4 regions of the Lysinibacillus sp. FSL W7-1291 genome follow, and region 1 is predicted to be linked to each of the others. Evidence: riboswitches for the same ligand, from Rfam matches in the RefSeq annotation. Region 1 holds a riboswitch; each other region holds the start of a gene.
What was found. Region 1 has a riboswitch for S-adenosylmethionine ahead of NST76_RS02255 (MetQ/NlpA family ABC transporter substrate-binding protein). Riboswitches for the same ligand answer to the same signal wherever they lie in the genome.
Positions count from the first base shown of each region.

Region 2: another riboswitch for S-adenosylmethionine. It lies ahead of metA (homoserine O-succinyltransferase); the one in region 1 lies ahead of NST76_RS02255 (MetQ/NlpA family ABC transporter substrate-binding protein).
Region 3: another riboswitch for S-adenosylmethionine. It lies ahead of NST76_RS08265 (YezD family protein); the one in region 1 lies ahead of NST76_RS02255 (MetQ/NlpA family ABC transporter substrate-binding protein).
Region 4: another riboswitch for S-adenosylmethionine. It lies ahead of NST76_RS20755 (cyclase family protein); the one in region 1 lies ahead of NST76_RS02255 (MetQ/NlpA family ABC transporter substrate-binding protein).

Region 1 is NZ_CP151994.1:476,871-480,021, reverse strand. It holds gene NST76_RS02265 (pyridoxal phosphate-dependent aminotransferase) at 1-507, shown strand, start outside; gene NST76_RS02260 (PPC domain-containing DNA-binding protein) at 628-1,131, opposite strand; SAM riboswitch class I at 1,254-1,358, shown strand; gene NST76_RS02255 (MetQ/NlpA family ABC transporter substrate-binding protein) at 1,447-2,277, shown strand; gene NST76_RS02250 (ATP-binding cassette domain-containing protein) at 2,383-3,151, shown strand, end outside.
Region 2 is NZ_CP151994.1:2,377,151-2,380,301, forward strand. It holds gene NST76_RS11575 (endospore germination permease) at 1-1,006, shown strand, start outside; gene metA (homoserine O-succinyltransferase) at 1,047-1,982, opposite strand; SAM riboswitch class I at 2,092-2,202, opposite strand; gene NST76_RS11585 (nucleotide excision repair endonuclease) at 2,352-2,777, shown strand; gene NST76_RS11590 (hypothetical protein) at 2,830-3,151, opposite strand, start outside.
Region 3 is NZ_CP151994.1:1,732,055-1,735,205, reverse strand. It holds gene NST76_RS08280 (cold-shock protein) at 1-29, shown strand, start outside; gene NST76_RS08275 (VOC family protein) at 134-919, opposite strand; gene NST76_RS08270 (flavin reductase family protein) at 1,078-1,563, shown strand; gene NST76_RS08265 (YezD family protein) at 1,646-1,801, opposite strand; SAM riboswitch class I at 1,871-1,967, opposite strand; gene NST76_RS08260 (phosphopantothenoylcysteine decarboxylase) at 2,177-2,851, opposite strand; gene NST76_RS08255 (LysR family transcriptional regulator) at 2,926-3,151, opposite strand, start outside.
Region 4 is NZ_CP151994.1:4,264,578-4,267,728, forward strand. It holds gene NST76_RS20745 (helix-turn-helix domain-containing protein) at 1-1,152, shown strand, start outside; gene NST76_RS20750 (hypothetical protein) at 1,276-1,674, shown strand; SAM riboswitch class I at 1,770-1,876, shown strand; gene NST76_RS20755 (cyclase family protein) at 1,965-2,702, shown strand; gene NST76_RS20760 (DedA family protein) at 2,745-3,151, opposite strand, start outside.

The DNA.
Region 1 (3,151 bases):
CAAGCTGAGGGTGCAAAAGAAGTAGGAATTGAAATGTACACACTCTCCAAAACTTATAATATGGCAGGCTGGCGTATAGGCTTCGCTGTCGGTAATGCCGACATTATTGCTGCCATTAATCTAATTCAGGATCATCTGTTTTGTAGTCAATTCCCTGCTATTCAACAAGCAGCAGCAACGGCACTTACAGCTTCCCAAGAATGTGTGGATGAACTGCGAGCTACCTATGAAGGTCGCCGCAATGTACTCATTGAAGAAGCTCAAAGAATTGGTTGGCATGTAACGGCTCCAAAAGGCTCCTTCTTCGCATGGCTCCCTGTACCATTCGGCTATACTAGCGAGCAGTTTGCCGATTTATTATTGGAAAAGGCTGATATCGCTGTAGCAGCAGGCAATGGCTTCGGCCGATATGGCGAAGGCTATATCCGTGTTGGTTTACTTGTTAGCGAGGAACGCTTACGTGAAGCAATCCATAGAATCGAACAATTACAATTATTCAACCCTTAACCATGACATGAGGCTGGGACAAAAGTAAAAATGTTAGACCGATTATAAGCTCGGTCTAACATTTTTTAATTCAGGAAGGAACATGCAACTCAGTGAAAAGAAAAAGTTAGTACATTTTCGCTATTTTTCAATTTTCCTTGGCTGCTGTAAACCGTGTTCTAATGGATAAAATTGAACATGGCCTGTTTCTTCATCAAATTTTCGAAAGTGCTGGATGCCTTGAACCTCAGCTAGCACTATGTCAGCCGTAATAACAGGGTTCCCCCTCTTCATTAAATGCCCCCCTGACACGATGCCCCATTGATCACTCATAGAACCATGGAAATGTGTTTCATATCCCCCATCGCGCTTACATACTACGCCAGAGCCTTGGATCAATTCAAGTGGCCCCTCTTTTTTTATGACATCGCTAAAACTTACGTTAATCTGTGATGTTTCATCAGGTACTAAATAAACAAAGCTACTCTTTTGAAGGCTACCTATACAGCTAACAATTGTTGCTGACTCAATATGGTTCTCCTCACAAAGTGCCTCCATTCCTTCAATAATGTCTGTACCCATTAGCAATCGAGCACTCACAACCTTGCCAAATGAACCTATACCATAATTAACTCTTACAGACATTGCTATCCCTCTTTCATGACGAAATATTATAATAATATAAAAAATTTAAAAAATATTTATTGACTTACTATAACCTATAAATTATATTAGTTCTATCGGAATTACAAAAAAATATGATAAATCTCTTATCAAGAGTAGCTGAGGGACTGGCCCTATGAAGCTCGGCAACCTCCTTTTAGAAGGAAGGTGCTAAATCCTGCAAACGATTATCGTTTGATAGATAAGAGAGGACATTTTTTCATGAGCCTCTCTTAGTTTGTAAGAGAGTTTTTTTATTTTCAAAAACCGATAAAAACAATCTTGGAGGTAATTTTCATGAAAAAGAAAAATAAATTTTTAGTAGGTTTAGCAAGTCTTACATTAGCAGCAGCTCTAGCAGGTTGTGGCTCTAAAGAAGAGAGTAAAGGTCAAGCTGAAGCAATTAATGAAAATAAAATCGTCGTAGGCGTCACGTCTGGTCCACACGAACAAATCGCAGAAGTTGCAGCGAAAGTAGCCAAAGAAAATGGGCTAGAAGTAGAGCTTAAATCATTTTCTGATTATGTTTTACCTAATACATCCTTATCTGAAGGTGATCTTGATGCGAATAGCTATCAACACGAGCCTTTCCTCGATACGTTTAATAAAGATCATGATACAGATTTAGTACCAGTAGGCAAAACGATTTTAAATCCAATGGGTATTTACTCTGAAAAATATAAATCCTTTGATGACATTCCAGATGGTGCAACATTTGGTTTACCAAATGACCCAACAAATGGTGCTCGTGCCCTCTTTGTTTTACAGGAAGCAGGCTATATAAAATTAAAAGATGGGGCAGATTTAACAGCCTCTATCCGTGATGTAGAAGAAAACAAAAAGAATTTAAAATTCATCGAATTAGAGGCAGCTCAAATTCCTAAGCAGCTTAGTGAAGTAGATGTAGCAGCTATTAATACAAACTTCGCATTGGAAGCTGGCATTAATCCTAAAGATGACGCTATTCTTTTAGAATCTACTGACTCTCCATATGTGAACTATATTGTGGTACGTGCAGAAAATGAAAATGACCCAACAATTAAAAAGTTCGTTGAGGCTTACCAATCTGATGAAGTACGTCAATTCATTGAAGAAGAATTCAAAGGTTCAGTAATCCCTAGCTGGTAATACATTCAGGAAGCTTCTAGTAGCTGAAGAATCTGCCGAAATTCCTCTATGGAAAACGAGCAAATTCTTGCTTTTTAGGAGCTTGAGAAAGGAGCAATCAATCGGATGATTCAATTACAAAATATCTCAAAAGAATATAAGACGAAAAAAGACATCATTAAGGCTGTAGATGGAATCAATCTCCATGTAAAAAAAGGACAAATTCATGGTGTGATTGGCTATAGTGGTGCAGGTAAAAGTACACTCATTCGTTGCGTCAATCTACTAGAGCGACCTACAGCTGGAAAAGTGTTAATCGACAATGTGGACATTACTGCCCTTTCTCTTCATGAATTACGGCAAACACGCCAAAAAATCGGAATGATTTTCCAACATTTTAATCTATTAAAAACGGCAACCGTTTACCATAATATTGCTGTTCCTTTAAAGCTACTTGGCTATAACGAGAAAGAGGTAAAAAACCGTGTGGCTAAATATGCTGAAATTGTTGGATTAACAGACAAACTAGACAGCTACCCTAACCAACTTTCAGGTGGGCAAAAGCAACGTGTTGCTATTGCACGTGCCTTGGCACAGGAACCAGAGGTTCTACTTAGTGACGAAGCAACAAGTGCACTCGACCCTGAAACAACCGAAGCCATTCTTGAATTGTTGTTAAAAATTAACCGTGAATTAGGCATTACGATCCTGCTGATTACACATGAGATGAATGTCATTCAGAAAATATGTGATGAGGTTTCTGTTCTTGAGTCCGGAAAAGTGGTGGAATTTGGTATGGCTATTGAACTTTTTGCTAAACCGAAGCATCCTACAACGAGAAAGTTTTTAAATACGATTTCACAACGTAATTTATCCCCTTCCCTGATCGAGCAGT
Region 2 (3,151 bases), 1.9 Mb from region 1:
CCTTAGCCTGCTGGCCGTTAAATTATTTTTAACACTTGCCAACCAAACACCGTCACTTAATTTTGTAGAGGCAAATGAAAAAATTCTTGGTCGTTTTTTTGGAAAAATCACAGCCAGTTGTTTCCTAATCTTAACCTTTCTATCCGCTGGAGAATTACTCTATTTTATCGGTATTTTTATGAAAACCGAAGTCATGCCGGAGACTCCGACATTAGCATTTGCCTTAATGTTTAGTATTATCATTATGTACGCTGCCTATTTAGGCATTGAGACCTTTGCTCGTTCAGCAGAAATCATCTTTCCAGCATTTGTCTTTATTTTTATTTTTTTTATGGTTTGTATTACGCCTCAAATTCATTTTGAGAACATTCAACCCTTATTAGAAGCAACCAAAACATCTATGCTTTATAGTATTGCACGCTTTATGAGTATCTTTTCCTTTCCATTACTGGTGTTATTAATACTGTATCCTGCTGGTGTCAATGTACAGCCATCTGCACAGAAAGGGTTATATTTTGGGACAATCCTCGGTGGCATCGTCTTAATTACGTTGATTGTGCTATCGATTCTTGTTTTAGGACCTGAGAATACGTCATCTAGAACATTTCCTAGCTATGCCTTAGCGCAAAGAATATCGATAGGGAATTTTTTGCAGCGCATTGAAATCATCATGGCCTTTATGTGGATTTCATCTATTTATATTCGCACATTTATGTATTTCTATACGACTGTTGTCGGTCTTGCGCAAATTTTAAAAATCAAGGATCATCGCCCTCTCATATTACCGATGGGTCTAATTGTCATTGGGCTTTCTCAAATTATTCATCCAGACATTGTACATTCAACCAATTACAATAATGAAATTTGGCCAATCTTTTCTTTTATAATCACCATTTTATTACCGATACTTTTATTGATTGTCGCAGTTATACGAAATCGCAAAACCAAAGCTCAAAGTACCGAAACGCCTAATACAGAAACAACGAATGACAATCAAAAAGTCTAATTTCTTTTATGGTGAGAAAAGAAATTAGACTTTTTATTAATTAAATATGATATTCAATTTCATCTACAAAATCCCATTCGTATGGTGTTTCTTGGTAAACATAGTAGTTCAACCAGTTAGAGAATAATAAATGCGTATGGGCACGCCATGTATTCATTGGCTCCTGTGATGGATCATCATTCGGGAAGTAATTCACAGGAACAGCGATATCTATGCCCTTTGCGACATCACGGCTATATTCATCGGCTAATGTTGTCGCATCATACTCCAGATGCCCTGTAATCATAATGTTTTTATTATCTTTTGATTGGACGATGAACACACCTGCATCCTCTGAATAGGATAATAATCGTAAGTCTGGATGATTGCGAACCTCGTCGATCGAAACAGAAGTATAGCGTGAATGTGGAGCGGTAAATAAATCACTGAAGCCACGTACTAAATCCACTGTTAAATCGGTGATTACATGGGAATAGACACCTGAGCATTTAGCTGAAAGTTCTACCTTTCCTATCCCATAATGATGATACAGTGCCGCCTGTGCCCCCCAACAGATATGTAAAACGGATGTCACATTCTTTTTGGACCAGTCCATAATTTCTGAAATTTCCCGCCAATAGTTAACTTCTTCAAAGGCCATTTTTTCTACAGGTGCTCCCGTAATAATCATCCCGTCATAGCGACGGTGACGAATTTGGTTGAACGTTGTGTAAAATAGCTGTAAATGTGATTTACTGACGTTTTTCGACTCATGTGTGGCCGTATTTAAAAAGGTGATATTTACCTGTAGCGGTGTATTCCCTAATAAACGTAGTAATTGAAGCTCCGTTTTTTCTTTTTCAGGCATTAAATTCAATATTAATATGTTTAACGGACGAATTTGCTGTGTTTTCGCACGGTCCTCTTCCATGACGAAGATTTTTTCCTCACGTAAATGTTCTCCAGCTGGTAAATTTTTCGGAATATTAATTGGCATCTTGCGTTCCCCTCTCTTTGATCACTCTCTTTTAGCAAACCTTGCTGACAAATTAAAAAATCCTCCTCATTCCATACGAGATAGAATGAGAAGGATTTTTTCACGTCCACTCTTATCTCTCAAAGGAAAAATCCTTCGCTGGAATTAGCACCTTTCTAACAATTGTTAGAGGTTGCTGAAGCGTCATCGGGCCAAATCCCTCAGCTTCTCTTGATAAGATTATTTAATTACATCGAATTGTAGCATGAATTAGTTAGAATATCAATAATTCATAGAATATTTTGTGATTCAAATGCATGTTCCTCGTTTATTTGATGTACACTAAGCTTGCTATAAGTAGTGTTTCTACATTTAAAATTTATGGTAAACATGCCGTATTTATGTTACCATATAACTTTAGTAACAGAGAGGAACGTGAATACTTTGATTAAAATTGAATTTCCAAAACCTGATGTAGTCATCCGTCAACGTGAACAAGAAGTAAAACCTGGTGATGTGCCTATCACACCATACTTTGGTTTTATTGACTTCCATAAAATCACACGTGATAAAGGCGGCATTTTTTTATTCTATAATGACAAGAATGAGCTATTATTTGTCGGCAAAGCACGTAAAATTCGTCAACGTATTAAAAAGCATTTCGAGGACAATGTATCTCCGATGAAAAATCATCGTGATGAAGTGTTCAAAATTGAGGTCTATGAAGTAGAAGATCCAATGGAACGTGAAATTTACGAAACATATGCGATTAACACTTTCCGCTCCAAATACAATGTAGAGAAAGTCTTTTATTAAGATATCTTGTAAAGAAACCGAAATCTCATCTAATGGGATTTCGGTTTTTGTCTTATATAGAGGTTACGCGATCTATTGGCGTACTCTCGCCGTTTATTCGCAAATCAATCGTGTCTAGCTCAGGATCTTTGGTAATGATTTTATATACATAGGGTTGAGCCTCTTTTCGTTGCTCGCTACCTTCTTTCAGTTGGATGACTTGACTGTTTTCTTCAGCCGCAATACTTGCCAGCACATTCCCTTTCGAATAATAAACAAGATAATACGTAGAGTCATCTTCATACAATAATTGAATCTTATCATTAGCCTCAATTTTTTGTTGAATATTGTCTGGAACGACAGTTAGCTCATGAATCATTAGTGATTTGGTAGGC
Region 3 (3,151 bases), 1.3 Mb from region 1:
CCCAGGCATCAAATGTTGTAAAATTATAAGCTCCAAAATTGAAAGTGGATGAGGTAGATGAATAGTGCTCAATCCGCTTTTTGACATGTTTGCACATAAAAATCCACTTCAACTGTTGAAGTGGATTTTTAATTTATCTATTAATCCAATAAAAAGCACCTGGACAAACTAATGTTTCCTTTGTTCGGTGTGGATCTTTCAATGTTACACCGATGGGTCCTTCTTTTAAATGCCCTAGCGTCATGGCAGATGCTGCCGCCTCCTCATAAAAATCCAAGCGCATATTTGGTAGCTGTAGTGACACAAATTGCTCATGCTGCTCAGAATCAGGTAGCTGTAATACCTTTTGCCAAAGCTGAACCGTCTCCTCCACATCCTTGACAAAAAACTGAATAGATTCCATTGTGATGGCTTGATTTTCATCGATTGCACCACTAGCTTTTAATTGTGCCAAACGTTCCTCATCTTCATCTGCCCATTCAATTAAGAATGGAAAATCCAATGAAAGATTGGGCATGCCAAAATGCAATAGCTTCCATTCTAGTGTCGTGCCATCTGGTCTTGTTCGGCTACAAGCATCGGGACCATATACTTCAAAGCCCAATGCACGCAATCGTTGACCCTCGTCTTCAATATTTTTGGTGCGCAAGGCAATTCGTGAAAATCCTTGGCGCTCACGATCACGTTTAAACGTATAATGTAGGGAATAAGGGTACAAAGCCGCTTGCTCAAATAAATCACGATCATAAATAGCGATTTGTTCAATATAGCTTAAGCCAAAATAGCTTAGCGTATTATAAGTCCCCCACATCGTGTGTTGACCACCGTTCACTGTACGGACATTTCGTTTATTGAAGAAAACCTTTATATTTTCTGGTGATTCTACTTGATGTACCAGATGATCAAAATATAAAGTCATGGCAATTCCCCTTTCTTTCCCCCATTAGCTTTACCTGGATGTTTAATTGATTTAAAATTTACTTAAGAAAAGGAGTTACTATATGGTATGAAAAAAAGTGCAATTTACCTACTAACTCCGTTAACTAATTTATGACTAACTATAAAGAGGTGATTTGAATGACAGATCAAGTAGCTGCTTTTAAATTGGCATTAGGTAACTATCCTACAGGTGTAACGGTTGTGACAGCATGTCATGAAACGAATCCAATTGGCTTAACAGTCAATTCTTTTGCATCTGTTTCCATTGACCCACTACTTATTTTATGGTCACTTGATAAAAAATCTCAGCTCCATTCTTACTTTATGGGTGCGGAAAAATTCGCTGTCAATATTTTAGCGAGTAATCAAGAGCATTTATGTACATTATTTGCAAGTAAAGTCCCGGATCGCTTTGCTCAAGCTAAATGGTCTACTTCTACTTTTGGGCTACCGATTTTACATGATACAGCAGCTATTTTACAATGTAAATCATTTCAGCAAATAGATGCAGGCGATCATACTATTTTTATTGGGCAAGTGCTAGACATTACAAATTCTCAAAAAGAACCCCTTCTCTATCATCGTCGTCATATCGGTCCAATTCCAAAAAGCTTTTATAGCTAATTTCCATAAAAAAGAGCCACTTGTAAGCAATGGAAACCATGCTTATTAGTGGCCTTTTCACATCGTTCAACTGAAATGAGCATTATTTCTTCTGTGGAAATCTCTGCTTTTCAAGCCTATTAATTTGCACAATCACACCATCTTGAATCGTAATATTCACTTCACCAAATTCAAGATTTTGAATTGCCTTAGCAATTGCCTCTAATTTTTTATCATCTACCTTTGCCGATTGAGCCATACGATACACCCCCTCTTTATTCTCCTAGTTGTACAAAAGAGGCCAACGCATCAAACCGATTGATAGCCCCTCCTATCTCTCAGACACCATCTGTTGGACTTGGCACCTATCTTCTCGGTTGCCGAGGCTTCATGGGGCCAAGTCCCTCCACCTCTCTTGATAAGAGTACTGCGTTTCTTGAAAATAATTCTATAATTCTGTTAACCGAATGTCAATATAAAATATTAGAAAACCTAGTTGAATACTTTGTAATAGCATCCTCTCTGTTACAATTCACTCATAATCCTATCGTATTGTATGCTATGTCAGTCTATCTAACCACAATGGCAAAGAAAAAACTGTGTAGAAGTATGACCTTCTCCACAGTTCATCACGTTATTCCCTATGCAAACATTCCATTAAAGTTTGTGCTGTCTGTTGCTTGCCCATCACCTTAATTGGTTGTCCCTCAGCAGGCACGATCCAATGAGGCTCATCCCCGCCATATAAAGACTGCGAGCTATTTGCAACCATAAATTGAGCATGCGCGGCTTCCATACGCAGTCTTGCACGAGCGAGTAAAAAATCCTCATCATTTGTAGCTTCTAGCTTAAAGCCCACTAGCGTTACATTCGGTTGCCAGCCCTTGATTTGCCCTAATACTTTTGGTGCCTTTTTAAAATGGATAATAGGTGGTTCGTCAGAAGGCATTTTCCCCGCTTCCTCCATTAAATTACCGGATTGATCATAAACCTTGTCAATAACCCAATCGGAGCCAGCAGCAGCCATAATAACAATATCGACTTGTTGTAGCTGAACCGCATGACGTACCTTTTCTCCTAAATCCTCAATACCTTCAAATTTTACCAATGTCATTTTGTCGTGATTTGCTGGAAGCTGTGCAAAGTAGCCATGCATATATATTACATTCGCACCCTTAGCCAATGCGGCCTCTGCTAAATAACAGCCCATTGTCCCTTTTGATAAATTCGTGTGCCCTCGTACACGATCCCATTTTTCAAGTGTTCCCCCACTTGTAATGAGTACGGTTTTGCCTTGTAATGTCCCCATACACTCACCTATTTTCTACAATATATACAAATACTATTTTAACGTAATGTAAGGATGTGCTTCAATAGCCACAATCATAGCGTACTATTTTGCTCTTTTAACCAAGCACTTAATATTTCCGCAAATTTCTTAGTAACAGGGGAAGCGTGGTGCTTCATCGCAATTCCAATGGTACGGTAGCCTCCTTGCTTTAGCGGGATTGCTTTTAACGTTGATGGTAAATGTTGAATGACCAATTGAGGCAAAATACTAATGCCTAAATGATGGGAAATCATTGAAAGAATCCCTACCTCCTCAGAA
Region 4 (3,151 bases), 770 kb from region 1:
TTATTGCTCTTACATCAAACAATACCCAAGCTGGTGCAAAAAAATGATCGTCAATCTGTTGAGCAATCCATTAACTATTTGCATAAACATTTTGAAAAAGAGTGGACTGTCGAGCAGTTGGCAGAGCTAGCTGATGTTCCAAGATGGAATTATACCCGTATGTTCAAAGAGATTACAGGGCAAATCCCTCTTCACTATTTAAATAACATTCGCATTGAAAAAGCCAAGCAATTATTAATGACAACAAATGATCGGGTATTTGAAATTAGTCAGTCTATCGGATTTAATAATGAGTATTATTTCAATCGTCGTTTTAAAGAACATGTCGGCATCTCTCCAGGACAATATCGAAGAAACCAAAGCAGCAATCTACGTGTATTTGCACCATTCTTAGAAGATTTCTTTGTCGCCCTTGGGATTACACCAATTGCTCAATTCAGTCATCCAAAATGGGGAAAACAAGACTATTTAGGTCTACAAGAAGTGCCTGATATCGATGTACAAAATGGAGAAATGGATCGACTCCTTCACTATAAACCAACATTAATTATGCTAGATGCAGGTATAGAGCGATGGGAATCCTGTCATCATTTAAATGAAGTAGCTCCCATCTGTCATATCTCACATCCTGGAGAGAACTGGCAGTCTACTTTGTTTAAGATTGCTGATTTAACAGGAAAAACCGCCTTGATGCAAGACGTGATCCTACAATATGAGGATAAGGTACAGCAAGCAAAAGGAATTCTTAGTAAATCCGTTTATGGGCAAAGTGTGGCATTTCTTCGCATTTCAGCCATTGGCATTACTCTATATGCGGGTCCTGAATGTGGCTATACGGGGCCAATTTTATATCGTGACCTCGGTTTAATGCCACATCCACTTGTCTGGAGTATTCCGCACAATCAACGTAAAGCACCACTGACATTTGATCAATTGCTGCAATTAGATGCGGATCATTTATTTATTACTTTTGATAAACAACATTCCATTTACGAGAACGAGGAGCGTACGATTTTAAAAACTTCTATGTGGAAAAATCTAGCTGCAGTTAAAACCAACTGTGTATATGAAGTGGATTTTTTAACATGGATGAATTACGGTATTCTGTCTCATAGTAAAAAAATTGATGATGTCTTACATGTTCTCGGCTAAAAGAGGAAGCTCACTTTGGCTTCCTTTTTAAATGATTAGGACAGACATTGCACTGCAAAATAACACCTAAAGACGTTTAGCTACATAAGATAAGATATCAGCTATAGGATAGGAGGAATTACATTGTATTACAATCCTTATCCGTACTTTGTTCATCCTTATCATTACCCAACGTCGCCACTTGCCCAGCAGCTTGCCGTTAGACCTATTCCTCAACATTTAGCAATGCCGAACACTACCCCCTTTCCACCTGTCGACACACATAAATTAAAAATGTCAGCTACACGGATAAAGGCGATCATGCAACAGGCTCAATTGCTTACGGATAAAATTGATAGCTCTCAACAATTTGCACATGATCTAATGAATGCTGCACAGCTTTCAAATAAAACAGAGGTTGATAAATTAATCACATCAACAGGCATTACGATGAAATTTGATGCAAATTATACACCAGACAATTTCAGAATACGTCTTATGGATAATGGTTGTTGTGGCATAACCATAAATTTAAGTTGGTAAAAAAATTTACCCTTATATCTCTATCGAACTTGTAAACTATAAAATTCTATGCTAAAGTGTTTTTATTATTATTTCTGAAAATTCTTATATCACTTTTCTTATCGAGAGAGACGGAGGGATTGGCCCGATGAAGTCTCAGCAACCAGCTCAACAGTATGGTGCTAATTCCAATTGGCAAAATTTTAAGCCTGAAAGATGAGAAGAAGAACTACCGTTGCTTATTCTGGAGTCCTCTTCTAAGGGGACTCTTTTTTATGTTCTACTAATTTTAACAGAAAGCAGTGAAATCAATGTCAAACCAACTTTTACAAGCATTACAATTATTAAAATCAAAACAATGGGTTGATTTAACACATACATTCGGCCCTAATTCCCCACATTTTTTTATGTTTGAAGATGCTAAATTTGAAACATTATTCTCTCATGATGACGGGTTCTTCGCACAACAATTCACGTTCCCAGGACAATATGGCACACATATCGACCCACCCATTCATTTTGTGCGAGACTCCCGCTATCTAGAAGAATTAGAACTAAAAGAACTAGTTCTTCCTCTTGTCGTTATTGATAAATCACGAGAAGCTGCTAGCAATCATGACTTCTCGCTAAGTGTGCAAGATATTTTTGATTTTGAAGCACAACATGGAGTAATTGAAGCAGGTACCTTTGTAGCGCTACGTACGGATTGGAGTAAGCGCTGGCCAGATAAAGAGGCATTTAGTAACCAAGATATGGATGGACATAACCATATACCAGGCTGGGGCTTAGAGGCATTACAATTTTTATTGAAGGAACGTCAAATAAGTGCACTTGGCCATGAAACATTTGATACTGATTCAGCCGCTGATTTTCACAAAAATGGTAAGCTAGATGGCGAATACTTCGTGCTTGAACAAAACATCTATCAAATTGAGTTGATGACGAACTTGGACAAGCTACCTGCGAAGGGGGCAATTATCTTCAATATCGTCCCTAAGCCTGAAAAGGCATCTGGATTCCCTGTACGCTCATTTGCTATTTTGCCATAACACAAAGGTCTGTACGATTCATATGTTGAATCATACAGACCTTTATTTTCGTATATTTCTTTTTTTGAATAGATAGTAAACGATGAGCATTACGAGGCCAAACAATAGGATGAGATAAATACTATAATGGGATAAATAATAACCAACAAACCGCCACTTCTCCCCAAGCATCCTCCCTAACGTTATAAATGTGAAAGTCCAGATAAATGCCCCTGTATAGGCAAAAAAAGCAAACTTTCTATATGGATAATTATTAATTGCCGCAATATAGGCTGTCAGATGTCGTACACCAGGTATAAAATAGCCTATTAATAATAAAGTTGGCCCAATTTTAGTAAACAGTTGTTTTGTAAAATCAATTTTTTGCTCCGTAATATGAATTTTGGGTCCATATTTCTGCAATAATGGTAAGCCAAAACGATAGCCGATATAGTAGCTTAAGGTAATAC